One region of the Arthrobacter sp. JUb115 genome, then DNA from elsewhere that is predicted to be linked to it. Evidence: predicted binding sites of a transcription regulator. Region 1 holds the regulator's gene; each other region holds the start of a gene.
The links. The regulator LexA, encoded in region 1, represses DNA repair genes until DNA is damaged. The targets are predictions, from matches to a motif close to TCGAACANNTGTTCGA.
Positions count from the first base shown of each region.

Region 2: EDF61_RS09160 (HNH endonuclease signature motif containing protein) is a predicted target of LexA. The motif match lies at 6,510-6,525, and genes of this name have one in related genera.
Region 3: EDF61_RS14890 (LexA family protein) is a predicted target of LexA. The motif match lies at 5,266-5,281, and genes of this name have one in related genera.

Region 1 covers NZ_SOBS01000001.1:39,693-50,389, reverse strand. Annotated here, with positions in the region: gene EDF61_RS00240 (ATP-dependent DNA helicase) at 1-1,536, shown strand, start outside; gene EDF61_RS00235 (glycoside hydrolase family 76 protein) at 1,642-2,721, shown strand; gene lexA (transcriptional repressor LexA) at 2,778-3,497, opposite strand; gene EDF61_RS00225 (LysM peptidoglycan-binding domain-containing protein) at 3,756-4,109, shown strand; gene EDF61_RS00220 (histidinol-phosphate transaminase) at 4,191-5,297, shown strand; gene hisB (imidazoleglycerol-phosphate dehydratase HisB) at 5,320-5,940, shown strand; gene hisH (imidazole glycerol phosphate synthase subunit HisH) at 5,941-6,576, shown strand; gene EDF61_RS18670 (CG2302 family histidine operon protein) at 6,579-6,728, shown strand; gene priA (bifunctional 1-(5-phosphoribosyl)-5-((5-phosphoribosylamino)methylideneamino)imidazole-4-carboxamide isomerase/phosphoribosylanthranilate isomerase PriA) at 6,756-7,493, shown strand; gene EDF61_RS00200 (SseB family protein) at 7,715-8,596, shown strand; gene EDF61_RS00195 (MFS transporter) at 8,638-9,975, shown strand; gene EDF61_RS00190 (GNAT family N-acetyltransferase) at 9,972-10,523, opposite strand; gene EDF61_RS00185 (DUF1844 domain-containing protein) at 10,622-10,697, opposite strand, start outside.
Region 2 covers NZ_SOBS01000004.1:282,337-293,033, forward strand. Annotated here, with positions in the region: gene EDF61_RS09145 (1,6-dihydroxycyclohexa-2,4-diene-1-carboxylate dehydrogenase) at 1-382, shown strand, start outside; gene EDF61_RS09150 (MFS transporter) at 561-1,895, shown strand; gene EDF61_RS09155 (LuxR C-terminal-related transcriptional regulator) at 1,944-4,628, shown strand; gene EDF61_RS09160 (HNH endonuclease signature motif containing protein) at 4,887-6,446, opposite strand; gene EDF61_RS09165 (hypothetical protein) at 6,591-7,091, opposite strand; gene EDF61_RS09170 (DUF1801 domain-containing protein) at 7,345-7,686, shown strand; gene EDF61_RS18785 (hypothetical protein) at 7,840-7,992, opposite strand; gene catA (catechol 1,2-dioxygenase) at 8,110-8,967, opposite strand; gene catC (muconolactone Delta-isomerase) at 9,161-9,439, opposite strand; gene EDF61_RS09185 (enolase C-terminal domain-like protein) at 9,451-10,572, opposite strand; gene EDF61_RS09190 (LysR substrate-binding domain-containing protein) at 10,553-10,697, opposite strand, start outside.
Region 3 covers NZ_SOBS01000009.1:89,375-100,071, reverse strand. Annotated here, with positions in the region: gene EDF61_RS14920 (hypothetical protein) at 1-127, opposite strand, end outside; gene EDF61_RS14915 (TylF/MycF/NovP-related O-methyltransferase) at 124-1,140, opposite strand; gene EDF61_RS14910 (hypothetical protein) at 1,143-2,198, opposite strand; gene EDF61_RS14905 (MFS transporter) at 2,410-3,648, opposite strand; gene EDF61_RS14900 (hypothetical protein) at 3,878-4,600, shown strand; gene EDF61_RS14895 (hypothetical protein) at 4,809-5,099, opposite strand; gene EDF61_RS14890 (LexA family protein) at 5,298-5,732, shown strand; gene EDF61_RS14885 (Y-family DNA polymerase) at 5,711-7,018, shown strand; gene EDF61_RS14880 (hypothetical protein) at 7,271-7,519, shown strand; gene EDF61_RS14875 (winged helix-turn-helix domain-containing protein) at 7,974-9,707, shown strand; gene EDF61_RS14870 (hypothetical protein) at 10,143-10,463, opposite strand; gene EDF61_RS14865 (hypothetical protein) at 10,488-10,697, opposite strand, start outside.

The sequences.
Region 1 (10,697 bases):
ATGAAACTGCGTGAATGGGCCGAAGAGACCGACACGGGTGACCGCGATGAACTGGTGCCCGGGGTTAGTGACAAGGCTTGGAAGCAGGTCTCGGTTTCGGCCATGGAGTGCCTCGGCTCGCAGAAGTGCCCGATGGCGGACGAATGCTTCTCGGAAATGGCGCGTGCCCGTGCCGCCGAGTCCGACGTGGTCATTACGAACCATGCGTTGCTGGCGGTTTCGGCCTTCGAGGGGCTTTCGGTTCTCCCGGACTTCGAAGTCGCGATCATCGATGAGGCCCACGAACTGCAAGATCGCGTGACCAGCTCGGTTTCGGGCGCGCTCTCCTCGCGCATGGTGCTTACCGCCGCTGGCGGTGCCAAGCGCCATTGCGGTATCAATGCGGATGAGATGGTCAAGGCCGCAAACCGCCTGGAAAAGTCGTTGACCGGGTTGCCGACAGGCTTGCTGGAACATGGTCTGCGCGAAGACATGGGCATTGCCCTGAACGACATCGTGGAGCAGGCCCGGCTGGCTCTGGCGCTGTCCAAGCCCGAAGCCAATGCACCGGCCGATGGCGGCCGCCAGACTGCCCGCTCCCAGCTGCAGGCAGTGATGGATGATGCGATTCGCATGCTCGAATCCGAAGAACGCCGCGAGGTCCTGTACACCACCCGTCCGCGGGAGTTTGTCGAAGGCCGGGGCTACGTCGAGGCCGATGAGAGCCAGCCTGCAACCTTGAACGTGGCACCGTTGTCGGTGGCCGGCAAGTTGCGCGAGGGCCTCTTCGACGGGCGCACGGTCGTATTGACCAGCGCCACCTTGGCCATTGGCTCGCAGTTCGACTCGGTAGCAGGCTCCTTGGGCCTGATGGGCGCCGGCGCTCCATCATGGACCGGCGTAGATGTTGGCAGCCCTTTCGATTACCCCAAGCAGGGCATCCTCTACGTGGCCAAGCACCTGCCCAAGCCAGGACGCCAACTGGCGGCGGAGACGCTGGATGAGATCGAAGATCTCATCAAGGCCTCCGGTGGCGGCGCCTTGGCGCTGTTCACTTCCAAGCGTTCCGCCGAGGAAGCGGCAAGCATCTTGCGCGAGCGCCTGGACGTGGAAATCTTGTGCCAGGGTGAAGCCAGCATGAAGTCGCTGGTCGAACAGTTCAGCAGCGAACGCGACACCTGCCTGTTTGGAACCATGACCTTGTGGCAGGGCGTAGACGTGCCAGGCGATTCTTGCCGGCTGGTCATCATCGACAAGATTCCTTTCCCGCGCCCGGATGATCCTATCTCCAAGGCCCGTTCCGAGGACGTGGCCAAGCATGGCGGAAATGGCTTCATGCAGGTTGCCGCCACCCATGCGGCGATTCGCCTGGCCCAGGGTGCTGGGCGCTTGATTCGTTCGGTCGGGGATAAGGGCGTTGTGGCGATCCTTGATTCGCGCATGGCCACGGCGCGGTACGGCAGCTTCTTGAAAGCTACCCTGCCGCCGATGTGGCCGACTGTCGATAAGAAGGTCATCACTGGTGTTCTCAAGCGATTGAACCCGGGCGGGAAATAGCCGCGGCCAGAGTATGAACTTGAGCTGTCCTTCGGGACAGCTCAAGTTCTTTAACCGGTACCAGCATGATGCTTCCAGATGCACTAAGGTCTGTGACAAGAACTGATGAAGCTCGAATCGGAAGGCACCATGGAGTCCATGCAGGAATTGGCGCACCAAGCCGCGATCGACACCCACCAGCGGTTCGGGCATCGCCTCATGGGGTTGCCCGGAACGTGGATTGGACAGAGCTACAGCAAAGCGCATCGGTTGCGCGACGGAAGCATGCTCAGCAATCTCAATGGTTTCGCGCACCCGCTTGCGGAGTGGAACTATTGGTGGCAGGCGCACTATCTGGATGCCATCATCGATGAGGGCCGATCGTACTGGGACGAAGGCAACGAACACCGGGCGCGCGAAGCGCTTGCCCGGGCCAACGGCCTATTGCGCGGCATTCGAATTCGAAACTTCGGGATCTTGCCCAACTACTTCTTCGACGACATGGCTTGGCTTGCCCTGGCCAGCGGCCGCCTGTCAGAGTTCACGCAGCTGGTGACGGGACACAGGAGCCGTCCTGCCGAGGCGGCAGTTCGGACGCTGGGACGGCAGCTCCATGCCGGCATGGATGGGGTGCTGGACGGCGGCCTGTACTGGTCCAGAAAGCGGGATTTCAAGAACACGCCAGCCAACGCGCCGGCGGCACTGTTCTTTGCCCGTACCGGGGAGAAAGAGACCGCGCGAGAGCTTCTCCAGTGGCTGGAAAAGAATCTGTTCAGCGTGGAGCGAGGACTGTATCTGGACGGACTTCGGTTGACCACGCAGGGACACGCCGTGGAACCAGCGGTCTACACCTATAACCAGGGCCTGGTGCTCGGGGCATTGCTTGAGCTTGGCGAGCCTGCTGATCTGGCTCACGCTAAAGTACTGATCGATGCCACCACGAAATCGCTGTCAACTGCTGCCGGGGTCCTCTCGTTCAACAGCGGGGGAGACGGCAACCTGTTCGCGGGGATACTCTGCCGATATCTGGCCCTCGCCGGTAATGATGTCCGCATAGAAGCCCGGAGCCGGGAGCAGGCCAGGAGGCTGGTCATGGCAACGGCGCGCCATCTGGCTGACCAGGAACCACGCCGGCTTTCGGCGGCAATCCAACGCTGGATGATCTTCTCGGCGGCCGCTCAATTCGAGTTGAACGCCGGCCAATAGCGGGTTAAACGAGAATTGCGCTGGTGCCAAGCACCAGCGCAATGACCGTACGTATTCTAGAGCGAGCGCATCACCGAGACGACGCGTCCCATGATCGTTGCGGCATCACCCAAAATTGGTTCGTAGCGCGAGTTCTGCGGAAGCAGCCAGGTATGCCCGTCACGCTGCCGGAAAGTCTTTACCGTGGCTTCTTCATCGAGCAGGGCAGCTACGATGTCGCCGTTGTCCGCCGTCTGCTGGCGGCGGACAACTACCCAGTCGCCATCGCAAATCGCAGCGTCAACCATTGAATCGCCGGAAACCTTGAGCATGAACAGTTCGCCGTGGCCTACGAGCTGACGAGGCAACGAGAAAACATCTTCGACGGACTGTTCGGCAAGGATCGGACCGCCGGCAGCGATACGGCCAACCAGGGGAACCATGGTGGTGTCAGCGGAAGTGCTCAATTCAATGATCTTGGCGTCTTCGCTGGCATCTGGCTCGACCTCCTTCGAAACTTCGGCCTTCTCGGCGTCTTCGGCCAGCTGCAGAGGCAGCAGGATTTCCATTGCGCGCGGACGGCGTGGATCTCGACGGATATAGCCGAGCTTTTCCAGCTGGCTCAGCTGGTGGGTGACGCTCGAAAGGCTCTTGAGCCCTACTGCGTCACCAATCTCACGCATCGATGGTGGATAACCGTTCTTGCCGATTGACCGCTGGATCGTCTCCAGGATCTTCTTTTGGCGAATCGTCAGCGAACGTGCATTCGATCGGGGAGTGCGTTGTGAAGCTGACATGAGATTTTGCCTTCCCTAGCAATCATTCGAAAGTTCGTAAGTCCAAACTGTCGGCGCTAGATGGTGAGATGTTTTCATTGCTCGTCTACTTCGAAATCTTAGTAGATAAGCGAGCTTCTTTCAAAGATTTGTTCGAAAACTTCTGGACAAGTTCCGCAAACCTCTGTTAGAACAGATATACGAGGTTCGAACAAGTTTTCGAATCTACGCTTTCGAATACAAATTCGCATCACTTGAATTTCTTGAGGAGACAAAGTCATGGCAACCGTCGCACTTGACTCAAATCAGACCCAGGCACCACTGAAGATCCGCATCAACCGTCGCGGATGGGCCGTGCTTGTGGGTATGCCCATTTTCGCACTCACCATCGCCGCAGCTTTCTTCATCTCCATGTTTGCCTCTGACGCGCATGCCGCAGCCGATACTCCTGTTGGAGTCGGAACCGTTGATGTCACCGTTATTCCAGGGGATACGCTGTGGAGCCTGGCCCGGGATTACGCCACCGGTTACGACGTGACCTCGGCAGTGGGCCACATCGCCGAACTCAATGCCCTGACCGGCAGCGAAATCCAGGTTGGCGAAACCTTGTCGATTCCGGTCCTTGCCGGCTAGCTTCCCCAGCCTGCTTCGAGTTTGTTACCTGTGGCCGTAGCGGATTCACCGGCAGGCGCGCTGCGCACGTAGACTTGATGCGTGAATGACCGCAGTGAACTTTTGAGTCAGCTGCCCTTGCGTGAGAATCTCCGCGGGCTATCCCCTTATGGCGCACCACAAATTGACGTGCCCATCCAGCTGAACGTCAACGAGAACACCCATCCGTTGCCACCGACAGTCGTCGATGCCATTGCACAAGAGGTGGCCAAGGCGGCGGCAATGTTGAACCGGTATCCGGACCGCGAGTTCACCGAGCTTCGCGAACTCCTAGCCGATTACCTCGGCCACTCGCTCACCAAGGACAATATCTGGGCCGCTAACGGTTCCAATGAAATCCTGCAGCAAATCCTGCAAGCCTTTGGCGGCCCCGGCCGTGCCGTGATGAGCTTCGGCCCAACCTACTCCATGTACCCGCTGCTTGCCAGTGGTACTGACACGAAATATATCGCCGGTGAACGCGCCGCAGATTTCACGTTGTCCGCCGATTCCGCAGCCGCACAGGTTCGCGAGCACAAGCCGAACATCGTTTTCCTCTGCTCTCCGAATAACCCCACCGGCACGGCCCTTGGCCTGGACGTCATCACCGCGGTATATGAAGCCATGAGCGAGCATAACGGCATGGTGATCGTGGATGAGGCGTACGCCGAGTTCTCCTTGGCCAGCACCACCTCGGCGCTGAGCCTGCTCGAAGGCCGCCAGCGGCTGATTGTCTCGCGCACCATGTCCAAGGCTTTCGGCCTGGCCGGTGCGCGCGTAGGCTACCTGGCCGCTGCGCCAGAAGTCACCGATGCCATCCGCTTGGTGCGACTGCCGTACCACCTGTCGGCAGTGACCCAGGCAACCGCCATCGCGGCCTTGAAGAACATCGAGTTGCTGTTGGCCCAGGTCGAGGACATCAAGTCCCAGCGGGACCGCATCGTCGCGCGCCTGAAGGAACTTGGCCTCAAGCCATCGGTCTCCGACTCCAACTTCGTCTTCTTCGGTGGCGTCGAAGACCCCCACAAGATTTGGGAAGGCCTGTTGGAAGCCGGCATCATCATCCGCGACAATGGAATCCCGGGAACCTTGCGTGTTACGGCAGGAACCGAATCGGAAACCACAGCCTTCTTGGAACGACTTGCCGAACTGCTCGGCTCGCAGAAGTAATCAAAGACAAGCGAAGGAAGACATGTCTGCCGAATTGATTGGCGCACGTCGCGCCCGCATGGAACGCGTGACCAGCGAATCGTCCGTATTCGTTGAACTGGACCTCGATGGCACCGGTGTCTCTGAGATCAGCACCTCGGTGCCGTTCTACGACCACATGCTGACTGCGCTATCCAAGCATTCGCTCATCGATCTCACCGTGCGTGCAACCGGCGATACCCACATCGACGTTCACCACACCGTCGAGGACACCGCGATCACCATTGGCGAAGTACTGCGCGTGGCACTGGGCAACAAGGCCGGCATCCGCCGCTTCGGCACCTCCTACGCTCCACTGGACGAAGCCCTGTCCCGTTCGGTAGTCGATGTGTCGGGCCGGCCATACCTCGTGCACTCCGGCGAGCCTGCGGGCCAGGAATACCACCTGATCGGTGGTCACTTCACCGGTTCGATGACCCGTCACGTCTTCGAAGCCATCACTTTCCACGCACAGATCTGTGCTCACATCGAGGTGCTCTCGGGTCGCGACCCGCACCACATCGTTGAAGCGCAGTTCAAGTCCTTCGCGCGCGCATTGCGCGAAGCGGTAGAGCGCGATGAGCGCATGGGCGACAAGATCCCATCCACGAAGGGTGCACTGTAAGTGGAAAAGAAAACAGTAGTTGTCCTGGATTATGGGTCCGGCAACGTCCGCTCCGCTGTGCGCGCTTTGGAAGCCGCCGGTGCCGAAGTGGAACTGACCGCAGATCCGAAGAAGATCGTGGCCGCCGACGGCCTGGTAGTCCCCGGTGTTGGCGCCTACGCCTCGGTCATGGAGCAGCTGGCCAAAACCGGTTCCCTGCGCTGGATCGGTCGCCGCATTGCCGGGGGCCTGCCGGTTTTGGGTATCTGCGTGGGACACCAGGTCTTCTTTGAAGAAGGCGTGGAACACGGTGTGAAAACCGAAGGCATTGGCGAATGGCCGGGCAAGGTTGAACGCCTGCAGTCGGATGTCATCCCGCACATGGGCTGGAACACGGTACGCCCGCCGGAAGGATCCAAGCTGTTCGCCGGCATCGAGGGTGAACGTTTCTACTTCGTGCACTCCTACGCTGTTCAGAAGTGGGAATTCGACGTAACCCAGCCAGCGATGACCCCGCCACAGGTGACCTGGTCGACGCACGGAACGCCCTTCGTGGCCGCCGTCGAGAACGGCCCGCTATCGGCAGTGCAGTTCCACCCGGAGAAGTCCGGGGACGCTGGCGCGCAGCTGCTTCGCAACTGGTTGGGGACGCTCTAGGCATGTGGACCCTTATTCTGGGCGTTGTCGGGGCCTTCCTGATTGGCGGAGCCATTTCGCTGAAGAGCCAGAAGGCCCATATCTCATGGATCATCGCGCTGTGGGTACTTGCAGGCCTGAGCCTGATCGCAGCCTGGTCCTTGACCTACTAATCACATTACTTCTTCACTAAGGACATCATGAGCGAGCAACCAATCCTCGAACTTTTGCCTGCAGTAGATATCGCTGGCGGACAGGCAGTGCGCCTGGTCCAGGGCGAAGCCGGTTCCGAGACCGGATACGGCGACCCGCTGGAAGCTGCGCTCTCCTGGCAGAACGCCGGCGCTGAATGGCTGCACCTGGTCGACCTGGACGCAGCCTTTGACCGTGGCAGCAATGTTGAGATTGTCCAGCGCATTGCCAAGGAACTGGATATCAAGGTCGAGCTCTCCGGCGGTATCCGCGATGACGCTTCACTTGACCGGGCCCTGGAATTCGGCGCTACCCGCGTCAACCTCGGAACCGCCGCGCTGGAGAACCCGGAATGGACCAAGCAGGCCATTGCCCGCCACGGCGACAAGATCGCCGTGGGCATGGACGTGCGCGGAACCACCTTGTCCGGCCACGGCTGGACCAAGGACGGAGGCGACCTGTGGGACGTTCTGGCCCGCCTCGAAGATGCCGGATGCGCCCGATACGTCGTCACCGACGTGACCAAGGACGGCACCCTGCGCGGACCGAACGTTGAACTATTGCGCGAAATCGCTGCCAAGACCAGCAAGCCGATTGTCGCCTCGGGCGGCATCTCCTCGCTCGAAGACCTCCGGGTCTTGCGCGAGCTGGTTCCAGAAGGCATCGAAGGAGCCATCATGGGCAAGGCGCTGTACTCGGGCCAATTCACCTTGCAAGAAGCGCTCGATGTAGCAGGTCGCCGCTAGGCCCCATGCTGCAGCAGGGAAAGACGATTCAGAAGCTCGCGCTTTTGAATCGTCTTTTTTTATTCGTGAAAGCGGATCCCGGTCTTTCCCTCCTCGGGCCCGCGACTGCGCGCAGGTGCTGGGAAAGAAATCTGAAATCATCGGATAGGGGTGTCCAAGCTCATGACTGCAGTTTTGAAACTTCCCTCCAACAACCCCGAAACCACCGATAGCATGGAGCTATGAGTACCGAGCAACCTGAATCTGCACCCAAACGCCACCTGCCGGGACATATTGTCGCTGCACTGGCGCAGGCAGGCTCTAGCACCGACTCTGCCGGTCAGGACTGGGAAGGCCGGGACCTGAGCGGTGAAGGCAACCCCCTGCATAATTTCGACAAGGACGACGGCAAGGCCGACGCCAACGTCGTTGCCGCACTGGCGGCCTTGCGCGATGGCAGCGCAGGGGAGGGCGAGGTGCATAAATCCTTGTCCGAGGCACGCGTTTTCGTTGCGGTGGTAGCCCAGCTCGGCGAAGAAGCCATGACGGAACACGGCTTCGCATCCGACAAGGAAGCCGATATGGCGCTGGTGAAAATCAAGGCTCCAGATGGCCGCATGGCCCTGCCGATCTTCACGACCGTCGAACGATTGCAGGCTTGGCACAAGGAAGCTCGACCAGTGGCGGTTTACGCCCCGCGGGCGGCCCTCTCGGCAGTCAGCGAGGAATGCCAGCTGCTGGTACTCGATCCCGGAAGCGAATTCACCTTCGTGCTTCGACGACCGGGGGTCTGGAACCTGGCCAAGCAGATCGACTGGATTCCGAGTTATCAGAACCAGCAGATCGCCAACCTAGTGCAGGATGCAACCGAAGGCTTTGGCCAGTTGCAGACCGTCAAGGTTGCCCCGGGCAGGGGAGTCGGCTCACGCAGCAAGGACGGGCAAGTGGTCCTTGGCGGAGGTCCCGGACCGGAACTGAACTTGCAGTTTGTTTTTGCTCCCGGAACGAGCGAGAACGACGCTCGCGAGACGACTCGCGCAATCCACGGACGTTTGTCCCAAAACACCGAATTCGCTGAAGCAGTGGATTCCCTCGAACTCAGTTTGCACAGCGCGCCGAACTAAACCGGCGGGCTCCTTTCGACCAGACAAGGAACTTTCCGGGCATGAAAAGCTATTGGCAGATTTTGCGTCAACCGCAGATCTCACTTTTGTTGCTGATTGGCATGATTGCCCGACTTCCGCACTCCGCATTGAGCATGCTGCTGCTCCTGCATCTGGTGAACAACCTCGGCCAATCCTGGGTTTCGGCCGGTCTGGTCACGGCCGTCATGACCTTGGGCATCGCCATTGGCGCCCCGTGGCGCGGTGCCCGCGTAGATGTCTGGGGATTGCGCCGCGCGATGATCCCATCGGTGATCGTCGAAACACTCGTCTGGTGCACGGTGCCGCATGTTCCACTGGTCTGGGTGTACCCGCTGGCCTTCATCGGCGGACTCTTCGCGCTACCGGTCTTCTCAGTGGTGCGTACCGCGCTGGGCATCATGACCACCGGCGAACAACGCCGTACCGCCTTCGCCTTGGATGCCACCGCCACCGAACTGGTGTTCATCGTCGGACCTGCAAGCGCCGGCATTGTCGCCACCCAGATCAGCAGCGTCATTGGATTGAGCGTCATCGGCGTGACCTCGACGGTTGCCGGGTTGGCGCTGATGATCCTGAATCCGCCAACGCGCAGCGATGATCCCAAGGCGATCGCCTCGCGGGCCAACGTGCACGAGGAACGCTTGGGGGCGGAGGCCAGCTTCATTGCGGCCGCGCCGATGGGTGTACCCGAAGTCGAGGGCGAGCTGATCGCAGCCGGCATGAAGTCTGCCCGCGCCCGCATCAAGCAGCGTGGCCGCAACTTCAAGAACCGTTTCAACTGGGTCAGCGCTTCGGTCCTGGCAGTATTCATTGCCGCGGCCGGAGCAGGCATGCTGCTCACCGGCACAGAAGTGGCCATCGTGGCCGAATTGGACGCGTCGGCGCAGAGCCACCAGCTGGGTCTGGTGTTCTTCTTCTGGTGCGGAGCTTCGCTGGTCGGCGGCCTGATCTACGGGTCGATGAAGCGGGTTATTTCTCCACTGGTGCTGCTGCTGAGCATGGCCGTGCTGACGATCCCCATGTACTTCGCGTGGGATACCTGGTCATTGGCGCTGTTCTCCGCACTCCCCGGCTTCCTGTGCGCGCCGACGCTGTCGGCGGCCTCTGAGTGGCTCACCGACTTGGTGGCCGAAAAGCGTCGCGGCGAAGCCATGGGCTGGTATGGCTCTGCGATGACCGCTGGCACCGCGTTGGGATCGCCGATCACCGGCATATTCGTCGACAACCTCGGACCCGCCCCGGCCTTCCTTGGCATCGGCGCCATGGCTGCAGTGGTCGTGGTGATTGCCTTGATTGCGCAGCAGATCCGCCGCCGCGTTCGCCGCGCCCGCCGCCGTCGCCTGGAAACGATCGCCTAGGCTGGTGGAGCTGCCCTGAGCCGCGAGTACATGTACATGTCCCTGCGTGCGGTGCCCACCTGTTCCCAGCTGCGCAGCAAGCCTTCACGCTGGAAGCCGCACGCTTCAGCGGCCCGCCACGACCCCTCGTTCCACGGCTCCACGTAGAGCTCGATCCGGTCGATTCCCGGATGCTCCAATGCCCAGGCGCCGAGCGCAGCCAACGCGTGCTTGGCAATGCCGCGCCTGCGGTGCTCCGGTGCGATCCAGTATCCGATGCTGGCCCTGCCGTGGTCGGCATTGCGCAGCCACAAGCCGATTTGCCCAACGGCACGATCCGTGGCCGTTTCGGCTATGGCAAATGAATACCCGCTGCCCTCGGCCACCCGGCGGTGCTGGCGCTCGATGAATGCCGCATAGCCGGCTTCAGTTCCTTGCGCCGGGACCGTGGTGATTTGCGTAATGTAGGGGTCCGTGGAGGCCTGCCTCACGGCAGGAATGTCGCTGGGCTGGAAGGGGCGGAGCCGGAAAGCACCGGCGTCGATCACTGGTTGTTCGAGCATCTGCATGATTCCAACCTAGCTTGGTGATCCAAACAACAAATGGACCCGTTTCCCTGGGGAAACGAGTCCATGATGTTAATCTCTTAAAATTCAACCAATATTACCTAGTTGACCGGTCCGGTGAACTTCTCGCCCGGGCCCTTGCCTGGTGCATCCGGGATGATTGAAGCTTCGCGGAAG
Region 2 (10,697 bases), on a different contig from region 1:
CCGATCCGGAACCATCGTGAACGTCTCCTCGGTCGCCACCCGCGGCATGAACCGCGTCCCGTACGCGGCGGCCAAGGGCGGGGTCAAGGCCATCACCTCGGCGCTGGCCATGGAGGGCGCCGAGTTGGGCATCCGCGTGGTCGCCACCGCGCCGGGCGGCACCGAAGCCCCTGAACGGGTAGTCAAGCGCGGGCCGGCGCCCACCGGCGAGCAGGAAAAAGCCTGGTACCAGGCCATCGTGGACCAGACCGTGGACTCAACCTTGCTCAAGCGCTACGGCACCTTGGACGAGCAGTCGGCGCCCATCGTGTTCCTGGCCTCGGATGAGGCCTCCTACATCACCGGTTCCACCCTCGCGGTGGCCGGAGGAGACCTCGGCTAGCGGCAGTCCCGGCACCACAAACGCACCACCATGGAACAAACGGCTCGTGATCACGGGCCGTTTGTTCCATCCAGCACCAACCCGGCCGTGCTTCCAGCGCCGGGCACGTATTTTCCGGGGAACAACGAGGTTCCCCGGTCACCGCAAACGAACGGAAAAACACGTGAATACCAGCCCAATGACATCCAGCACTGCCGCCAATGGCGCCGTGCGCTGGGTGGTGGTGATCGCCGCCATCGCCCTGATCTTCGACGGCTACGACCTGGTGGTTTTCGGAACCATCGTCTCCACGCTGCTGGCGGACCCCAGCCAGCTCGGCCAGCTCGATGAAGCCGCCGCCGGATTGCTGGGCAGCTACGCGCTGCTCGGCGTGATGGTCGGTGCGCTGTCCACCGGCGCGATCGGCGACTACATCGGCCGGCGCAAGGCGATGATCACCGGCATCATCTGGTTCTCCGTCGGCATGGGCCTGACCGCGCTGGCGCCCGACACCCTGTGGTTCGGCATCCTGCGCTTCCTCACCGGCATGGGCGTGGGCGCGATCGTGGCCACCGCTGGCGCGGTGGTGGCCGAGTTCGCCCCGAAGAACCGCCGCAACTACTACAACGCGATCGTCTACTCGGGCGTGCCGGCCGGAGGCGTGCTCGCCTCGCTGCTGGCCATGGTGCTCAGCGACGTGATCGGCTGGCGCGGGCTGTTCCTCATCGGCGCGCTGCCGCTGCTGTTCCTGCTGCCGATGGCCTGGTTCAAGCTGCCCGAATCCCCGCAGTGGCTGCTCTCCCGCGGCCGCGTGGCCGCAGCCCGCGAGGTGGCTGCGCGCACCGGAATGCTGCTGGAACTTCCCAGCGACGCCGATGCCGGGCAGCTGAAGGCCGAACGTGTCGGCTTCGCCGCGCTGGCCACCAGGCGCTACGCGCTGCCTACCGCACTGCTGGGCATGATGAGCTTCGCCGGACTGCTGCTGACCTATGGGCTGAACACCTGGATGCCGGAAATCATGCAGCAGGCAGGCTACGGCAAGTCCCATTCGCTGCTCTTCTTGCTGGTGCTGAACCTCGCCGCGGTCTTCGGCGGGCTGCTGGCTTCGGTGGCCGCCGACCGCGTCGGCCCCAAGCAGGTCGTGGCGCTGACCTTCTTCCTGGCCGCGCTGGCAATGGTGCTGCTGACCCTCAAGCTCCCGCTGGGCTTGCTGCTGTCCCTGGTGGCAGTGGCAGGTGTGGGAACCATCGGCACGCAGGTGCTGATCTACGGATTTGTGTCGAACTACTACCACAGTGCCGCCCGCGGGGCCGGGGTGGCCTGGTGCGCCGGATTCGGCAGGCTGGGCGGGATCTTCGGCCCGCTGCTGGGCGGAGTGCTGCTTTCGGCGGGAGTTTCCCCGGGAACCGCATTCTATGTCTTCGCCGCAGTTGCTATCGTTGGAACGCTGGTCACCACCTGCGTCCCGATGACCCGTTCGGCCGCGCAGCGCAGCGCGCAAGAAGAGCTGGCTGCCGCGGGAGCAGGGAAGTAGCAGCACATCGAAACGCAACGCGGCGACGCAGGAAGGCTGGTGAACGCCATGCTCAGTGCCCAGCAGGGCCAGGATGCGCTCATCGGCCTTTCCCGCGAAGTCCAGCAAACTGGCAGTACCCTGGCCGTGCTGAAGGGTCCGCGCGGCAGCGGCAAGAGCACGATCATCAAGGCGCTGCTAACCCGGTTGGCCAGCCAATCGGTGCAGCTGGTGACCGCTTCGCGCTGGGAAACCGCGCAGCCCGGAGCCGCCTTGGGCCCGTTGCTGCAACGCAGCCACGCAGGCTCGGCCGGGGCGCTGGGCGAGGCCTTGCTGGAATACCTGCGCAGGGAGGCGCCGCAACCCCGTGTGCTGGTGCTGGAAAATGCGCAATGGGTCGATGACCTGAGCTTCCAGGCGCTGCACTACGCCTGGCGCCGCTTGCGCAATGAACCGGTACTCATCGTGCTGGTGATGCGCGACCAGAACCTGGCCAGGCTTTCACCGGAAACCCGGGAATTCCTGGCCGACAGCCAATTGAAGATCCTGCAGCTTCAAGTGCCCGATCCAACGCATGCGCGCGAGATTATCTGCGCCAGGACGGGGATCGACCTGCCTCCCATGGCCGTCGAGCAGCTGGTGGACTACACCGAGGGCAACCTGCAGGTGGTCATCGAGCTGGCCCAGGAGAATCCGGAGCACAGCTGGGAGCAGTTCGACCGCTGGCCGCCTGCCCCTCGCGCCCTGTCGTTGCACGTCATCGAGCTATTGGAGGGGTTGGAACCGCGGGCGCGGGCGCTGCTGGAAGCGGCCGCGGTGCTCGGCGCGCAGGCCCGGATCGACAATATCGCCAAGCTGGTGGGCGAGGATGATCCGCTGCTGCCGATCCAGCAGATTCTCGACTCCTCGCTGGCGCAAACCCACGGCCATAGCGGGAAGGTGCGGCTCGGGTTCGAGAACGCATTGACCCAAATGGCTGTCTACCATCAGATCCCGCTGAGCACCCGCATCCGGTTGCATGCTTGCGCCGCGGACATCGTCGAGGACCAGGGGGCCAAGCTGGGCCATCGGGCCGATGCGAGCATCCTGCCCGATGGCAGCTTGTCGATGGAACTGCAAGACTACGCGCGGTCCCAAGGCAAGCGGGGCGAGTGGTCTTCGGCCGCTACCGCGTACTTCAGGGCCATGCACTTGTCCCCGGAACCGATGCGCCGCGACTCCCTGCTGCTCAACGCAGTGGATGCGATTGTCGCCGCCGGCGAGCTGCCGCGGGCGCAAACCTTCGCGCATCAGCTTTCGAGCTTGGAAAGCAGTCCGGAACGGGACGTGCTTTCCGGATACATCTCGATCCTGCAAGGCCGCGCCAACACCGCGCAGCGCTGGCTGTCCAGTGCCTGGCAGAACGCGGTCCAGCATCAGGACAACGATGTGATGGCCGCGATCGCCCAACGCCAAGTCCTCGATTCGCTGTGCCGTTTGAAGGGGCAGAAGATCATTGACTGGGCTGAGCAATCGCTGCGCCTTGCCCAGGTGGGCAGCCCGCTGGCCATTGAGAATGCAGCCATCCAAGGGCTCGGCCTGGCGATGATGGGCCGGGCTGATGAGGGGGAGCAGGTCTTGATGGACCTGCTGGCCACCCTTCCGGCAGGAGCACAGCGCCAGCGCGCAGAAATGTCACTGGGCTGGGTCTACCTCGCGACCGATCGCGTGGAGCTAGCCCGGCACGAGCTCTCCGCAGCCAGCTCCACGGACTTCAGCGATGGTTCCCTGCGCATCTCGCTGTGGGCCAAAGCCTGGTCGGCGCGCGCTGAATTCCTCATGGGCGACTGGGACCAAGCGCTGGAGACGGTTCGATCCGCGCAGTCCCTGCAGGAGCGTTCTGAAATCCAGATCCTGCGTCCGCTGATCCAGCTGACCGCGGTGCAGATTCACGCATTGCGCGGCAATTGGGAGCAGGCGGATCTGCACCTACGCAAGTCGTGGGCACGCACCGGAAGCTATGCCATTATGGAGATGCCTTACCGGATGGCGCGGGCCGAGATTGCCCGGGCGCAGGCAAACCATGAAGAGGTTGTGCGGACGCTGGAACCATTGCTTCGGCTGGACCGTACGCAGGGCATCGACCAAGCAGGTTTCTGGACCTGGCAGGATACATACGCCATGGCGCTAATCCGTTGCGAACGCCTGGATGAAGCAGAAAATTTCGTACAGCCGTTGCTGGAGAGTGCTCTCGCTTCAGGCCACCAGAGCGGAGCCGCTCGATTCCTGAGCGTGCAAGGCACCTTGCTGGCAGCCCGCGGTGATATCGACGCAGCCCGTTTGGCCTTTGAAGATGCCATCCGCCGTTTGGAAGGCATCGGGTCGGTCTACCACCGGGCAAAAATTGATTTCTACTACGGGCAATGCCTGCGCCGAGCCGGCAAGCGAGCCGAATGCGTTGCGCCGTTGACCCGCGCGCTGGCGATTTTCACGCACTTCGATGCATCCGTGTACATCGACCGCTGCACTCGTGAGCTCCAGGCAAGCGGAACCGGGATGCTGCGCAGGGAGAGTGCTGACTGGTCGACGCTGACGGCGCAGGAACAAGCCGTGGCCAAGCTGGTTTGCGAAGGTGCAAGCAATCGACGTGTCGCTGAAGAGCTGTATATAGGAACCAAGACAGTGCAATACCACCTGACCAAGATCTACACGAAGCTGGCGGTCTCAAACCGTACTGAGCTTGCTGCGCTGGCGCGTTTCGACCTTGAAGGATAGTGCCTTCCGACTGAAAAAAATTTTCATTCCCGAGGGCAGCAGAACCATGCGGAGTTCGAGTTGACCTACGCGCTGTGACTGTAGATTTTCTTCATTCAGCACGAATCGCTTGAATCGAACGCGGCCGGGATTCTTGATTCAGGCCGCGTCCAGCATTGCAACCAGACTCAAAGCCGTTGCTCCTGCGAAGTATGGGTGGTGTGGTGGTGCTAGTGACTGAAAAAATTTATCGCTCGAAATCCAAATCAGGTACTGGCTCTAGCTGGTTTCGGTTCCGGGCAGGCCCTCATCTTGGCCGAGCCCCAGTACTCGCCGCACTTCGGGGGTCAATTGCACCTCGCAGGCCGCAGCCTCCTGGGGACGTTGAGGACAACGATCGTTGACATGATCAAATTTCTCCACGTTGTCCACGCTCTCGGGAACCGTGATTGACCGCAGCCCGTGCGGAGATACCCACGTCTTGGAGCCATCCGGGCAAGCGAAGACCTTCCAGCCAAGCGCGTGCTTGTACATCTGATGCTGCTTGCACAAGAGATGAGTGTTCTGCCGGGTAGTGTGGCCGCCCTGTCCATACGCTTCGATGTGATCAATTTCCGAACGATCGGGCAGGCGGCGGCAACCAGGGAAACCGCAATGCTGGTCGCGGTAACGCAGCAAATCGCGCAACCCCTGGGAAGGCCGATATTTCTTGGGCTCCACATCAATTGCGGCTCCCGTCCACGGGTCGGTCAGAACGCGCTGGAACGACGGAGCATCCGCGGCGATTTCCAACGCTACGCCGATTGGGATCGGCCCGTAACCTTCCAAATCAGCGAGGGCGCGAGCGGGATTCGCGAGCATTTCAATGGCTGGGATCGTGATGGCAACCCGTGGCTTCAGCGGCATGCCTTCCATTCCGGGCCAGCCATGCAGATACACGTCCGCAAGCACATCGGCTTCAACCTGCGTTTGCGTGCGCAGATCCTTGGAATCAGTGATCTGGGCGGCTGCCTGCTTTATCGAGTTGCGAATCGAATGGATGACATCAGCGCGGTGATGCAGCTGCAAGGTAGCCATGCCATTCTCCTCATTCCACACCTTGAGATTACGGGCTGCGAATGCGTTCTTCTGCCGGTTCTCTGCCGAATTGGGATTCATCCGGTCGTGAAAGCGACGGGCCCGCTGGTAGACGGTCTCGTCGCAGGCTGTTCTTGCCAGAGGCAGCAAATTTTCCTCCATGCGGCCGACCTGCTCCGGGGAAAGGTCTTGCGAGTATTTGACGATGTCGTGGGCGGCCTTAACGGTAATCTCACCTGCAGCGAGCGCGGCAAGGGTGGCTTTGCAGGCGTGGCGCAAGCCCTTGGCATGGAACATCCGCTTGCTGGCTTTACGGACGGATTCGCGCAATGCGACAGCTGACTCAGCTACGAAATTGGAGTTGATGACCTGCTCGCTGCCACGGTCTATGCCATAGTATTCGGCACTCTTGCTGGCTTCGGCTTCCTCGTCTGGGGTGTGGGCATGCTCGGTGGCAATCAGGTCATTGAAGGACGCGCTGACCTGCTCGACTCCGTCTGCCAGTAAAACGCAGATAGCGGCTTCAGCGCTGCTCATCAGGCGTTGGAGTTTCTTCAGGCGTTCCAATGCGTCTCCGGGCCCATCCACGGGGCCCGCATTGAATAGTTCGTCGGCAACCTGCTTGATGGGTCCGAAGAACAACTGGTGCTCGCGATGGGCGTCGAGCGCTGACGCTCTGTGCGACTCCATGCGGGTGCCCGGCGGGCGCAGTGGAAGGCGATGTTCATCGTCGTGATCGTCTAGATATGCGGGAATAGTCATAGTTAACGTTCGCGCAGATTATCGACAGTATCTTCTGGTTCGAAACCAATTGTGGATAAGTTCTAGAAAGTTTATACGAATGCGATTAAGCGTGGTTCTGGCGCGAAAATCGCTGGACCAGGGGAGGCAGTAATGGGTGCCGTGCTAGTTGCTAGTTGGATGCAGGGGGCGTGGCGGCCGGGTGAAGGCAGTTCGGATGCCAAGGGCTGCCATGGCTGCGAGTATGGCAAAGGCGAGGACGCTGGCCATGTACAGGGGTGCGGCTAGATTCGAGGCGGCATCGGCGTTCCAATCGGCAAAGGTGTCGCCCACCGAGTTCATATTGGCGAAAGAAGCGAAGAAATAAGCCGGTGCGCCTAAGGCAATGATCAGGCTCCAAGCTCCGATAGCCGCCCAGGCGGGCAGCTTGCGTCCGGCGGAAACTACCGGAACGAGCCAAGAAATGGCGAGGGCGGTTCCAGTGGCTGCGAAGACCCACCCTCCAAGCGAGTCGTAATTCTGGTCCATTGAGGCCATCTCGGAAATGGTTTCATCGAGGGAGAGTCCACTTGCTGCGGTCACGGCCCAATTGTTCATGAGCAGTGAGCCGTAAGCCGCGTAGGCCACGATCATGGCGAACCCGGAGATGGCTAGAAGTTTACGCATGTCAGTAGCCTAACAGTGCACTAGTCAACTTGGTGGGATAACCAATACGCGTATGAGTTGGGCGTCCATGCTACTTCCTTGCGCGATCAAGCTGTCCTGAGGCCAGCTGCCTGTATTCCAGTGCAAGAATCCGTGAATCAGATGCCCTTAGTCGGTAAGGTGCATTATGGGCCGATCGGGCGCCAAAAGCGATCGCGCGAGCGACATCACCCAGCGCCGCAATGCAGCGCCAACCGTTAGAAGGAGACTAGGGATGATCTTCACCAAAAAAGGCGACGCCGCAGTTCTGGCCAAGCTCAGCACAGCTCCAGCACCCTATCGCGAGATTGCCGAACGGCTTCACGCCATAATCATGCAGAGCGCACCATCGCTGGAGCCGATCGTCCGCTGGGGACTTCCGTTCTACGTCCGGGATGGCAAAGACGTCTGCTACATCAAGCCTGACAAGGACTTCGTAGCTTTCGGTTTTGGAGAAGTCGTGAATCCAGCCTACGAGGAAGGCTCCCGCATGCATCCAGTTGCATGGACTATCACCTCGCTGGATTCTGCAACGGAAGACAGGATCCGGGACCTGGTGAAGAAGGCCGCGGGCTGATCCCGAGCAAGCTAGCTGGCCGCAAGATGAACAGTGCGCCCGCTGCAGGCAGCCGCATTGCCTGGAGTCCGTCCTCAGGTGCGCCGAAGGTCCCGGCAGCGTCATTGCTGTCGGGACCTTCGGCTTCGCGTCGGTAGTACTGAGGGCAAAAGCCTAGGCGGCAAGCATCGAGATGCCGTGCTCCTCTTCTGGTATCCATCCGGTCCAGGCCCAGTGGTTCTGGGGTTCGCTGGTATCGGCAGCTCGGTGCGCGATGGATTGGGGTTGGAACTTCCCGGCTGGATCGTTCAGTGTTGAAGCATTCATGCTGCGCTCCCATTGGATTGGCGGGTGTTCGCCCGTTCGTCGAGGTTCCGGGTACGGCAACGGCGGGGGTCCGGCCAATGCTGCCGGGACCCCCGCCGTGTTGAGGCGCGCTGGGGCTTACTTCACAGGGTCGAGCACGAAGTCGTAGGTGACCTGCTTGCCGTTGCCCGATGCTGCTGGGTGCACGTCGAGCATCAGTTCCGGCTTCACCGCGGTGGCGATGTCGTCGTCGTTGTGCGCATCGCCCGGGAAGTACAGCTGGGCGGTGAGCAACTCGTGGCCCTCGGCGGAGACCTTCAGGTGCAGGTGCGCTGGGCGCCACGCGTGCCAGCCGGCGGCGACGATCAGCTGGCCGCAGGCGCCGTCGGTCGGGATCTGGTACGGGGCTGGCTGCATGGTGTTGATCTGGAAGTTGCCTTCCTCGTCAGCAATGAAGGTGCCGCGCAGGTTCCACTCGGGGATGCCAGGGGCGAACTGCGAGTAGAAGCCCTCTTCGTCTGCGTGCCACAGCTCGATCTTGGCGTTCTTCAGCGCCGAGCCGTCGGTGGAGCGGACCTGGCCCTGGAAGAGCAGGTTGGTGCCCTTCTCGTCCTCGCGCATCGAGATGGTGGCAGGGGTGTTCTGCGAAGGCGCTTCGGGCACGTAGTAAGGGCCTTCGATCGAGCCCTTGTTGCCTTCGCGGTGGTCGGTGGCGACCTCTTCCACCGAGTGCTCCAGCCACACGTCCAGGAACAATGGCCATTCGCCGTCGTCGCCAACCTTGATCAACCATGCCTTCAGGGCATTGAACTCGTCGTAGCTCACGCGCTCTTCGAGGATGATGTCGTTGGCGGCCTTGACGAGCTTGGAAGCAAGCATGTTCACGCGCTCGGTGGAGGTCGCGATGCTGCCGAGCTTGCCGGAGTTGCGGAAGCTGTCGGTGGCGGCGTTGCCGGACTTGGCTGCAGTTGCGTCTGCTGGAGTTTCAGTGGTCATGGTGACTCCCCTAAATTATGTGGTGTGGCGGATGCGGATCCATACTGTGACCCCCATCATCCCGGGTGATTGATATTCAATGTAGTGCAGCGTCTATGCCAAGTGAAATACTCATTTGTCGGCCATTGGAACGTTTTGAATATCAATGCTTGTGGGCTGGGACACGGAGGGAATCCGCCGGTCCGGAAAAGTCCTAGGCCAGCGAATTCGGATGCTTGGCCAGCGCGGTGACCTTGATCTTCATGTACGGGTACATCGGGAAGCCGCTGAGGATTTCGTGCAGTTCGTCGTTGGATTCGACGTTGTACAGCGAGTGGTTCGCGTACTCGCCGACCACGCGCCAGATGCCCTGCATCTTGCCGCTGCGCTGCAGGCTTGCGGAGTACTCCTTTTCCCGGGCCTGGAAGTCAGCGACTTGCTCATTGGTCAGGTGGTCCGGGAAAACAACGTCCATACGGGCGAGGAACAACATGGGGATCTCCTTTAGTTCGAGGTGGAAAGCACGTGGTCCTGGCGGTAGCGCGCCAGCTTGGATTCGTCGATGGCGGCGCCCACGCCGGGCACGGTGCGCACCGGAATGCGGCCGTTGACGATCTGCAGCGGCTCGGCGAGCAGGTCATCGGCCATGTCCAGGAAATTGGACAGTTCGCCGGCGCGGCGGCTGGTGGCTTCGAAGGCCGCGCCGAAGGTCACCGTGGCCAGCGAGCCGACCTGGGTGTCGATCTGGTTGCCCATGGTGACATCCACGCCCAGTCCGGTGCACAGGCCCAGGATTTCGGTGGCTTCGGTGAAGCCCGAGCGGGCGGTCTTGATGCAGATTGCGTTCGCGCCGCCGGAGAGCAGTTCGCGCGAGGCATCGCCCGCGGTGGGCGCGGACTCGTCGGCGACGATCGGGATCGGGGAGCGTTCGACCAGGCGGCGTCGGCTCATCGCTTCCTTGGCATCGCACGGCTCTTCGAGCATGGTCAGGCCAAGGCCCTCGGTCTGGCGCAGCACCTCCATGGACTCGTTCGCGCTCCAGCCGCGGTTGGCATCCAGGTAGAGCTCCACGTCCTCGCCCAGCCCTTCGCGCAGCACGCGGCAGGCCTCGATGTCCAGGGCGAGCGGGCGGCGGCCGACCTTGAGCTTGAAGGTGGTGATGCCGTACTGCTCGCCGAAGCGCAGGGCCTCGTCGAGCAGCGCCTGGGCGGGCTTGAAGCCGAGCATGTGGCTCACGCGCATCGAGTCGGTGAAGCCGCCAAGCAGCTTGTGCACCGGCGTGCCCAGCGCCTGGCCGATGGCGTCCCAGACGGCGATGTCGATCGCGCCCTTGGCCACCTGGTTGTGGATGGTCCTATCCAGCACCTGGCGGATCTTGGCGCGGTCCATGATCTCCAGGCCGATCAGCTGCGGGGCGAAGACATCCTGCACGATCGCGACGATGGACTTCTGCGTCTCGCCGTAGGTGTACGGGCGCGGCGGGGCGTCGGCGGTGCCGATCACGCCTTCGTCGGTGTGCACGCGGATGAGCACGTGCTCGGCGGTGTGCACCTCGCCGCTGGCAAAGCGCAGCGGGTGGTTGTAGGGGATGGCGTAGGGGATTGTTTCAATCCGCTGGATTCGCATCGGGGTCCAGCCTTTCTAGGGGGTTGAGCAATGTGCAAAGTTCCAGGAAGTTGCGCACCAGCGCAGACTCGTTGCCGGCCTTCCAGGCGATCGCCAGGTCGACGGCCGGTGCGTTGCGCAGCGGC
Region 3 (10,697 bases), on a different contig from region 1:
GAGCTTTGAATATACTGGATTTCACCATATGGATCAGTGCTTCATCCATGTTGCCAGATTCTTCAGCAGTGAGTGATTCTTGAACCCACAGTTCAAGATTCTCAATAGTTACGGGCTTGATCATCATTGCTCCTTAACGAACATGCATCCCTGCTCATCAAGGCGGTTGAGCAACGGAAATAATCTACGTTCATTCAAGAATTCATGAAGTGCTTTTGTCGGGCCTGTGAACTTTGCATAATCGTCGAGAATGATCACACCTCCTGGAGCAACCAAATCGTAAAGTTCTTGGAGCTCGACTCTAGTCGAATCGTAAAGATCAGTATCTAGTCGAAGCAAGCTAATTTGCTGCGGCTTCTCCTGCGCTAGTGTTTCCTGCACCAATCCTTTAACAAGATGAATCTGAGGTTCTGGGAACCCTGTTGCAAGCAGAAGTCTTTTTACTGCTTCTTCGCTAACTAGAGGATCAGTTGATTCTGAAGCAAACTCGGTGAGCTGCGAAAGATCGACTTCAGGTGCAGAGGTAAGCGAATCGTTGACGCTAGGGGATTCCCATGTTTCGGAGAACGTGTCATATCCCCATATATGTCGTGAAGGATCAAGTTGCTGGGTCAGCAGTGCTGCTGCTTGAAGTGTTCCTCCGCGCCATACTCCGCATTCAACAATGTCACCAGGCACTTCGTTATCGACAATGTATCTAATCGCGGAATCCAAGGCCAACAACATAGCCGGCGTCGTAAACGTAAATCTTTGAATGGTCTCGAATAGATGCGCCACGTCAGGACGTGTGGTTAAGACATCGTGGTAAGGGCCCTGTATCGCTCGTGGGAGCCATGATGAGCCGCGCTGCTCTTCGGATACTTCCGAAGACTCTCCGCTGGCATCGCTTGATACCAAAATTCCCGCATCCGCGAGCCCGGACAATGCTTCTGACAGTTCTGCAGACACTTCATCTGCCAAGCCATGTTTAGCCGTAAGGTCAGAGGCCGAAATCGCTGGATCCTCGCTGATCAAAGTAGCGGCAAGATCATTGGACACTTCATACTGTTCAAATGCGGACGACGAAACTCCTACCAGTTTGGTTTCCTGGTCATTTCCGTTTTGCGCAAAGTACACATCTGGCGCTAATCGATAGTTCATTGCTAGGCTACGAGCTCCTTTGGAGTCCCCAAAAAGTCTTGGAGCGACTCATCCATGTCAGCCAATCGAATTAAGGCTTCATCGATATGATCCTGTGTGGTGCCTTCTCCAAACCGTTCAATGAAAATCTTTAAGGTCTGCTCACTGTTCGCTCCAGCCCAGAGCAAGGCTGCAAGGAGTTGAACCTGTTCGTCTTCACCGTTGTATACACCTGAGAAAAGTGCCCTGCGCTCATAAGTTTCTCGTCCAGCGCTAAGCTTCTTGAGCAGTTCTGATGAGTGAACATTCTCCATAACTGCCATCAGCACTTCTTCATTTTCCTCGGCGCCTTGAATATAGGACTGGACCTGCTGCTCTGGAGACCCGCTAGTAAAAACGTTGACCAACGCTTTCTCATAGGCAACAGGGTCAGCTAAGGAGAGAAGTTCCATTGCCTCGTTCCTGCGCTTGACAAGTGAATCCTTCAACCGCATTGGATCGACGATGCGAACTCCAGGAGCGTAGTAATCTGCGGGGCGACGCACGATTCCTGGATGTTCGTTGCAACGGACAACAATCGTAACGCTAGGAGTATCAATCCAATAGATATCGTGGATCAGTTCTGGGAGGATCGGTTCAGCTTCGCGTTCACGCATCAAGCGAAGATCAGTCGCATCCAAATTACCTAGGGTGATTGCTCCATCAATCTCTTCCCCAGGTGCCGCAGTGAACTCATAACGAGGGTGTAGGCGATCCCCAATTAGCGCACCGAATGATCCACAAGTTACATGATCGTGCACCGGTGCTGCCTTGTGCATCCAGTACAGTAGGTCAATTCTCAAATTCTCTGTTCGGGCTACGGTAATTGCAGGTTCACCGAAATCGAAGTCCCAGCCCTGGTAGGGAAGCGTTTCCGCTGACACCGACCAGGAAAGAAAGTCCTGTGCATCAAAGTCATTCTCTCGCATGAAATTGCTAAGTTCCTCGGTGGCAATTTTCGCTAATTGCTCATGAGAAGCGTGGGCCAAGCGTTCTTCAATAGTTCCTGATAGGGCTTCAAACTTTTTGATGTAGTCCACTGCGTTCTTCCTTGCTAAAAATATTGGTAGTGCAAACGTTGAAGCCCGCCACACTCTGTGACGGGCATCAACTGGATGTTGGTCCTTTAGAACAGAGTCGGCTGGCTCTTCTTGGTCACCTTGCTGACCTTCTTCATAGCGATGACCATCTTCTTGTTTCCGTTGTTCTTCTGCATTTTTTCCTTCCTTCCGGACGTATCTCGCCCGGAATTCACTGTTCCAATGAGGCCAGGGTGGCTTCACGGAAAGATTTAGTGGTGATTGCGATAATCGCAATCAGTATCAGCGCGAAAGACATGGTCCACAAAGCTGGGTATGGGTCACCGCCCTTACTGAGCATGCCCAGTAGCGGCAAGCAGAGCGTCATGAACAGTGATTGCACGAGCGCGAGAATAGCCTGCACTCTCCCCATCGAGTCCATAGGTACTCCAGCTCGGACTAAAGGAGCGCCATGCGAAATGTAGATTCCCTGACCCAGGCCAACAACGAAAGCCGCGCCAAAGGCCCAAACCCCGGTGGACAAGACAAATAAGATCATTCCAATAGCAGCGATAAAAATACCGATGCAAGCTGTCGCCCCTAGCCTGTTGAAAGTTCCACGGATACTTGCATAGGCAGTTACGAATAATGCTCCACCAGCGACAGCACCCATTGCCATACCAGCGGTCAAAGGCGATTCGCCGCTAGCACGTGCCCAGAGTGGGATTATCAAGACTGTAAAAGGAATGAGGAAACCAGCAACCACCCCAGTTGTCAGCACTGTGATTCTAAGTACTGGTTGCCTGCTTGCAAGCACCGCGCTCTCCCGCAGTGCGGTCATAAATGCGATCTTGGGTCGGTTTAGTCTCTCTGGATTCGAGGGAATCGCCAGCAGGCTCACGATAATCGCAACTACCGTAAGAATATTCACCCCAGAAGCTAGAGCAAATCCTCCAATTCCAACAAGCAGGCCACCAAACGGTCTGCCAACGACTTGAGTGAGTTGGTTCAGAGACTGCTCAATCGACAGCGCCCTCGGGAATGCTTGGATAGACGTAAGCTCTCTCGTTAAAGTCGCGGCTGCTGGTGCGCTAACTGCACCGTACAAACCAGTCGAAACAGTAAGAACCACTAATTGAATCTCATTGCCCCCGCTAGCAACTGACCAAATCATCCCCACAGCCAAGATGACCGACAAGAAGACTGAGGCCAACAACATCATCTTTCTTGGGCGGAGCGCATCTGACAAATGACCTCCGATAAGCAAGAAGGCCATCGTAACGAGGCTCGAAAGCATAGCAATGAAAGAAGCGAATTCCACTCCGTACTTTGTCGCTTCCCAAATAATCGCAGTTAAGAAGACAGCAGTTCCCAACGACTTAATGCCAAGACCACACAACCAGCCTATGACTGGTTTGCCCAGCGGCATTTTAGCCGCTGACAAGGTCGCTTGGGTCTCTGTGTTCTTCATAACAATACACAGCCTACTGTTTTGTATTGAAATGCTCAATAGATATTTCAAAAGATATTTCTTGTTGCAGTAGCCTCCACCAACCATAGGATCTAGACACGAAGCGGGTCTTCGTCCAGCGCCCAGAAATTCTCTAGAATCCCCGCTGGCTCCGTAACTAGCGTGTACCGCTATCGCGGTCTTGGCGCTCACATTTCATTCCCATGCGACTATCGAGGATGATTATCCGGTGGCCTCATTTAGCACTCGACAGAAAATCATCAATTGCCTGCATCTTTCTCGCATGCAGCCCTATCTCGATGCCGCTGACGGAAATCAAGATAAGGCTTTGAAGCTGTATCAATGGAATCTTGAGCTGACTGCGGCAACACAATCGATCCTTGGTATTACCGAAGTGGTTTTACGTAACGCCATGGATCGTGAGCTGCAAGCCTGGAATCAGGCGAATGGCGGCAGGGCAAGTTGGCTACTTGAAGAACCAGAAACTCCGTTGCGCGGGCTGATCTCTAGCAAGAGAAGCAGCGCTTTGAGCCGAGCAAACAAAGAATCAATTGCGCGCGCACCAGAGCATAGAAGATTCGGGGCCCAGGTCACGCATGACGATGTTCTAGCGCAAGTGATGTTCGGAATGTGGAAAGATCTCTTACCCAATCACGCGCCTGAGGCTGGAAATTCGCAAGAGAACATCAATCGCGAAATGATGTGGACTCACTGTCTCGTCCGTGCCTTCCCAAATATCCAGGACTCAGATGGGTCCAAGACTTATTGGCTAGTGAATCATGTCCACGGACTCAGGAACCGTGTATCCCACATGGAGCCGCTATTCCAGATTGATGTGATGGACGTGCTCAGAGATGCACTGCGGATAATTCGAAGTATTGACTCAGATGTGGCCAATTGGGTCTCTGGCGGGAACAAAGTTCCCGGAGTACTTAAGAACCGCCCAGTTTAAAATGGAAAAGCCTACAGACGCATACGTTCTGTAGACTTCCAAACTCATAATGAGGGACCTTGTCCTCACCTTCTGTAGTATCAACGATACTCTCTTCGGCCCAGGCTTCCAAGTTAAAAGCAGTCCACTCTTTCATGTCGGCAGATGAAAATCATGGAATCAGCAACACATCTCGCCGGTTTTCAGCACTGAACGCTGCAGCAGCGAATCAAATGAGCCTAACATTCGCTTCTTCGTCGAGCACATACTGCCGAACCACCCGGACCCGGTCTTCATACTGAAGCATGCGCACAAAGCAGACTACTGCCGGCACGATAAATACGAGACAGCCCCAAAAAAGAGGCATTGGCATTGAACCAGGATTCAATACCTGCATCAGAACTGCAGTAAGTGGGAAAATGCCAAGCAAAAACGTCCACAGCCGGCATCGTAGAAGTAATTTTTGCACCACTTGCAGCTGAATCCTTCGTCGTTCTAATCTGATAAGTTCGTCTGCCATCAGTCACTCCTCACTTCCTTAGATCAACTATCTCGAAGCTATGCCTTTGATCGCAACGTTATTAAGAAGCCCCGGCTCGCTCCCAAGATGCTTTAGCTGCGATCTGTGTTCGGTTCAGAATGCATGAGGTGATCGAACCGTCCGATGCATAACCTAGCCTTAGAGTTAGAATATATGTTCTAAGGAAAGTTGAGCAGTATGGGAATAGATCGAATACTTCAGTGTGCCCCAATCACTTCGGCTAAAGCTGTCGTGGCGGCAGCTCTCGGCAGAGTGAGCGCGGGATACCCGTCCCCAGCCCAGGATTACAGCGACTCCAAAATTGATCTTTCTGAGATGCTGATTAGGGACCAGGTATCGACCTTCATTGTTCGCGTATCGGGTGAGTCAATGCGAAATGCGGGTATCAGCGATGGAGACGAGCTTATTGTTGATCGATCAGTTGAACCGCATGATGGACACGTGGTTATTGCAGTGATCGACGGAGAGATGACCGTTAAACGGCTCTCCCTTGGACCTACCGGAGTAGTACTGAAAGCGGAGAACCCTGATTATCCCGACCTACATGTTGCTGAGCTATCGGATTTCAGGATTTGGGGAGTTGCCACCACATGTCTTCACCATCTCAATTAACTGATAATCCTCACCAGGAGTACATCGCACACGTAGACGTCAATAGCTTCTACGTGTCCTGCGAGCGGGTCTTCGATCCCAAACTAGAATCGCGGCCGGTGATCGTACTTAGCAATAATGACGGCTGTGCCGTCGCGCGCTCTTCCGAAGCTAAGGCTTTGGGCATTGAAATGGGCGCGCCGTGGTTCAAGCTCGCTGCAGATGCTGATCGTCTCGGGCTTGTTGCTAAGTCCTCTAATTACGAGCTCTACGGGGAAATGAGTTCGCGTGTTATGAAGCTGCTTTCTAGATTTTCTGCCTGGGTGGAGGTCTACTCCATTGATGAAGCTTTCCTGGGCGTCAAAGGCACTTTAGAGGAGCTGCAGGTACTTGGGGAGAAGATCAAATCAGAGGTTCTGAGGCTCACCGGCCTGCCAGTCTGCGTGGGAATCGCTCGGTCGAAGACGTTGGCGAAAATGGCCAACAAGACGGCAAAGCACGTTTCTGAGCTGCGTGGCGTGTGCGTATGGGATCGGGCGCCACGGGAAACAACTGAGACGCTGCTGAGCAGGCTGCCGGCAGTGGAAATCTGGGGTATCGGGCCACGGCTCACCAAACGACTGCGAGGGCTGGGGATTTGGACGGCTAAGGATCTGCGTGATGCTGATGCGGTGCGGATCCGGGATAAATTTTCTATCGTCCAGATGCGAACGGTGCTGGAGCTCCGCGGTATTCCGTGCATCCCAATGGAGGAGGAGCGCGCGATCAAGGATCAGCTGATATTTTCCAGGTCTTTTGCTGAGCCGATCACTGATCGTGTGGGCATGGAACAGGTTTTGGGGATCTATGCGCAGCAGGGCTCTGCCAGGCTCCACCGTCACAAGAAACACGCAGGGGTGCTGAGCGCCTGGGCAATGACGAGCTATTACAACCAGCAGCAGAATTACCAACCGGCGATTACCGTTAAGTTGCCTGGCCCTACGTCCGATCCCGTAGTCCTCACTAAGGCGGCTAAGGAACTGCTGCCACAAATTCTGGTGGGTGTGCGTTATGCCAGGGCTGGTGTGGTGCTCACGGATCTCAGGCCGGCGGCAATGCAGGAAACTTTCGAACCTTTCGTTTCAGCTCATGAACAGAAACAAATTGGCAGCCTTGTAGAGCAGATTCGACGAGAACACGGGGTGAAGTCCATTGGCCTGGGGCTAGCGGGTCTGCAACAGGGTCCGGCGTGGGAGATGAAAAGAGAAATGATGAGTCCCAGATACACCACCCATTGGTCAGAAGTTCTCACAGTAAAAGCTGCATAGTCAATAACGGAGCGCTAAGGCCCACTGGCGAATGTCTCCTCAACATTATTTCACAGTGGTGCAAGAAAAGTTCATCCTCGTATATTTGCATGCGGAAGTAATGCTTAAAGACCAAAATCTTGGCAAGGAGGCAGTCGGACAGCTTTGGAGACTCCAAAAAATCATGACATTAACCCACTTCAGACTTAATTTTCGTCCGACACACCCGCATCAACACTCACACGTTATAAAGATTCGGTTAGGTTTAAGGGCATGAGCACATCAACAACGACCCCTCGGATTGGGTACGGAATGCGAAAAGATGCAGTCACTGCAACTTATGCCATCTCGGCCGAAAGCCGAGCCAGGTTCAAAGAAATCGCTCATCGTTCTGGGATGAGCGCCGGCCACTTCCTCGAAGTCCTTGCCGATCAGTTACCCCTCGACGAAAACGGGATTCCCTTGTTCTTGTCTGAGCAAGCAGCCGAAAGGAATGAGGAGCCCAAACTCAAAGCTGGTTAAACAAAAGATGAGCGGATCAGCGCCAACCGATCCACTCATCTTAGAAGTCTGAAGCATCACTTAGCGCCAACTGAGTAATGCAGAGAAGGCTTCTAACCTTCACGATCTAAACGAAATTGCGAGTTTCGTTTGATCCATATAAATCCGATCCACCGCATAAAGAAGAAAGGACTGTTTAGTTAACAACCTTCCCCGAAGGGAAGGGGGACATTTGCATACCCACAGGAGGATTACTCTGTCTATGAACCAATATAGGGACTCCCATGCCCTCTTGTCCACAGGGACATACCATTTTGCGAGCGAATCCACAGACTCAGCAGATGCCCAATGGAACTTCTTCGCACCCAAAATCGCCGGCCGGAACACCTACCGCTGGATGAACGCCGAAGGCAAATACCTTCCTAGCAACGAACGTCCCATCAGCCAGGGGTCACCAGCACGTCCAGCTGCAGTCATGATCTATTCCCCTGAAGGCCAGGCGCAGACTATCTGCCTCGACTTCGATGCGAAGTTCCCCTCTCTTGATGCTGACCTCGAAGAGTGCCGGGCTTGGCTTGATTCATTCAACATTCTGTATGTAGTCGACCGCTCCATCTCGGGTGGCCACCACATCTATATTCCGCTCAACGAGACTCTAACCTGCCTCGATGCCAGGTTCTTCGTTGAACACCTCGCAACGCACTGGGCTTCTCTGGACGCTTCCCCGCATCGTGTGGCCAAGCATGGCTGTATCCGCGTTCCAGGTAGCAGGCACAAAAAGGGTGGTAGCCAAACCCTCATCACTGACTTCGACATGTCAGTGATGATCTTCACAGTGCGCAACACTGCTGAATCAATCAATCAGCTCCTCGACAGCGCTGTGCGCTGTTCTGTAAGCAAAGCTGCAGCACCGGAAACCGATACAACTTCTCCAACCCCAGCTCAACCCACCGCCCAAAGTGCTGCACGCATCAAACCGAAAACTTCACTGGCCCGCGCCATCGCAGAAGGAGCACCTTTCGAGGGATCTTATGCATCCCCTTCTGAAGCACGCATGGCCGTTATCTGCTCGCTTGTATCGTCCGGGTGGGACATTCACCAGATTGACAGCGAAATGACCTCTGGTCGACTTCCAGGGCTTGCCGCTTTGTACTCCAAGTACTCAACTGATGCTAAAAACACGCGACTTCAAGCCGAGATCTTGAAAGCTGAGTCTTTTGTAGAAAAACGTCATGTCAGCAAGGGTTTTATCCCTGTTCGTAAAAACAACATAAACGACACTTTTAACTCACAGCGGGGGGATATTCATAGGGAGATTCGGAAGATGAGGGCTCTGATTGATCTTTTTGATCAGAGGCTTTCTCGGATGCGATCGGGGATTTATCTTCGGGTACTCTTGCGGGCATTGTTCGAGTTTGCTCATAAGACAGGGCAGACTCGGTTTGCTGTTGGGTGTAGGGCACTAGCTATTGCGACGGGCATGCACTTCGCCACGATTTCCAAGCTCCTTAAGGAGCTTGTCCAGATTCCAGGAACTCCCGTTGTCAAGACGAAGAAGGGATATCTTGGCGAGGCAGATGAGTATGAGCTTCGTCTGGAATCTGCTGATCGGCTGGTTGCAAACGACGGACGGCTGGCTAAAGGGAAGATCTACTCAATTCGCCCTGTATTTCGCGCTCTAGGGCCTGTTGCAGCACTTGTGTATGAGTCGATTGAGGAAACCCCTTACCAGTCGAGAAAAGACATAGCTCGTTCTACGGGGCTCTCTGCGACAGCCGTGTACGAAGCATTGAAAGAAATGTCTTCGTTAGGCATGGTCTATCTCGATCACGGCGTATGGCGCATACGAATTTCAGCGAACCTTCGGCAACTCGCAAACATGCTTGGTGCGCTTGACGAAATGACTGAGCAAATCTCTCGATACCGTGCTGATCGTAAAGCCTGGCATGAGTACCTGGCTAGAGTACCTGGAAGTCGCTACTACTTGGCGCCGGTGAATGAGCGCGAAATCTTCGACCCGGTTACTGAGGAAGCCATAGTGGGGCCTCCTCCCCCGAGGTATCGCCCAGAAGAGGATTTCAGGCCTCTTGATGAGCATGAGCTCTATGATGCGGAGATGGACTACTTTTGGGTCCATCCAGGCGCGGATGGCGACGCTTCCCTTGTCGACATTTCGCTCCTTCGCCCTTACGAACGGATCGCGGCCTAGTCTTTTCAATCTAACTGATCATTCTCTTTGACACCCAATTATGCTAATCTTAATTAACATATAGGACGTTGGGAGATCTCCTCAGCTCGCAAATGAACTCTTCTTCACTACATGGGCGTCCAGGGACGGTGAGCAAAGTGTTGCAACGGGTGACATACACCTGCACAGTGGATCAGATCGTCGACCTCGACTTGAACGAGGTAGCCCATTGGGCTGCCACGAATTGCTTGATACGAGAACTTTCCGGAAATGAGCCCGCGCCGGTAATCGCAGAAGAAATGTACTGGATGCTTCTTAAAAATTCCGCACTTCGAACTGAAATCTGTAGCCGATACGCAAAGCACCACGCAGTTTCGGGAACATCGAATTTTTCTTGAGACAACTAAATGCAGGTGGGGCCAGAAACGTTCTGTTTCTGGCCCCACCTGCATATTTCTATTCAGTACGTCGCGTCGCGTTCAGGGGCTTGCCCGGGCCCTTATAGAGCTCACGTGCCTGAATGAACTCCTCTACCTCATGTTTCAGATGCAAAAGAGGCCGTTGCACGACCGGACTAGGGAACGAATCCTTCCACCTACTGCGCTGCACCCTAGCTACGGCCTCGGACACATTCAGGCGCTGCGCGAGCCATTGGGTATCGACTAGTTGCTCCCTGAGAGTGCGGGCTAACTCAGCCGAGTCAACGGAAACATCGGCCGGCAGCAGCCTGCCCAGGGCTCCACTCAAAAACTCTTCGATCCTGTCCTGGTCAGCCATGCTGGTATGTCCCTCCTCTGACTATCATTGATCACGATTTCTTCGTCGCCGACGTGACTTTCGTCCAGAAGGTGGTTGCGGATCAATCAGGCGATTGCCCTTCTTGTCGCGATTCCAACGTCGAGCATCCTGCTGATCCAGCGCCTTACGCTCTTCCTTGCCACGGGCAGCGTCGTAAATTGTGATGTCAGTCTGCACAATCGAATAGTCATCAGGATCAAAATCTTCTCCTTT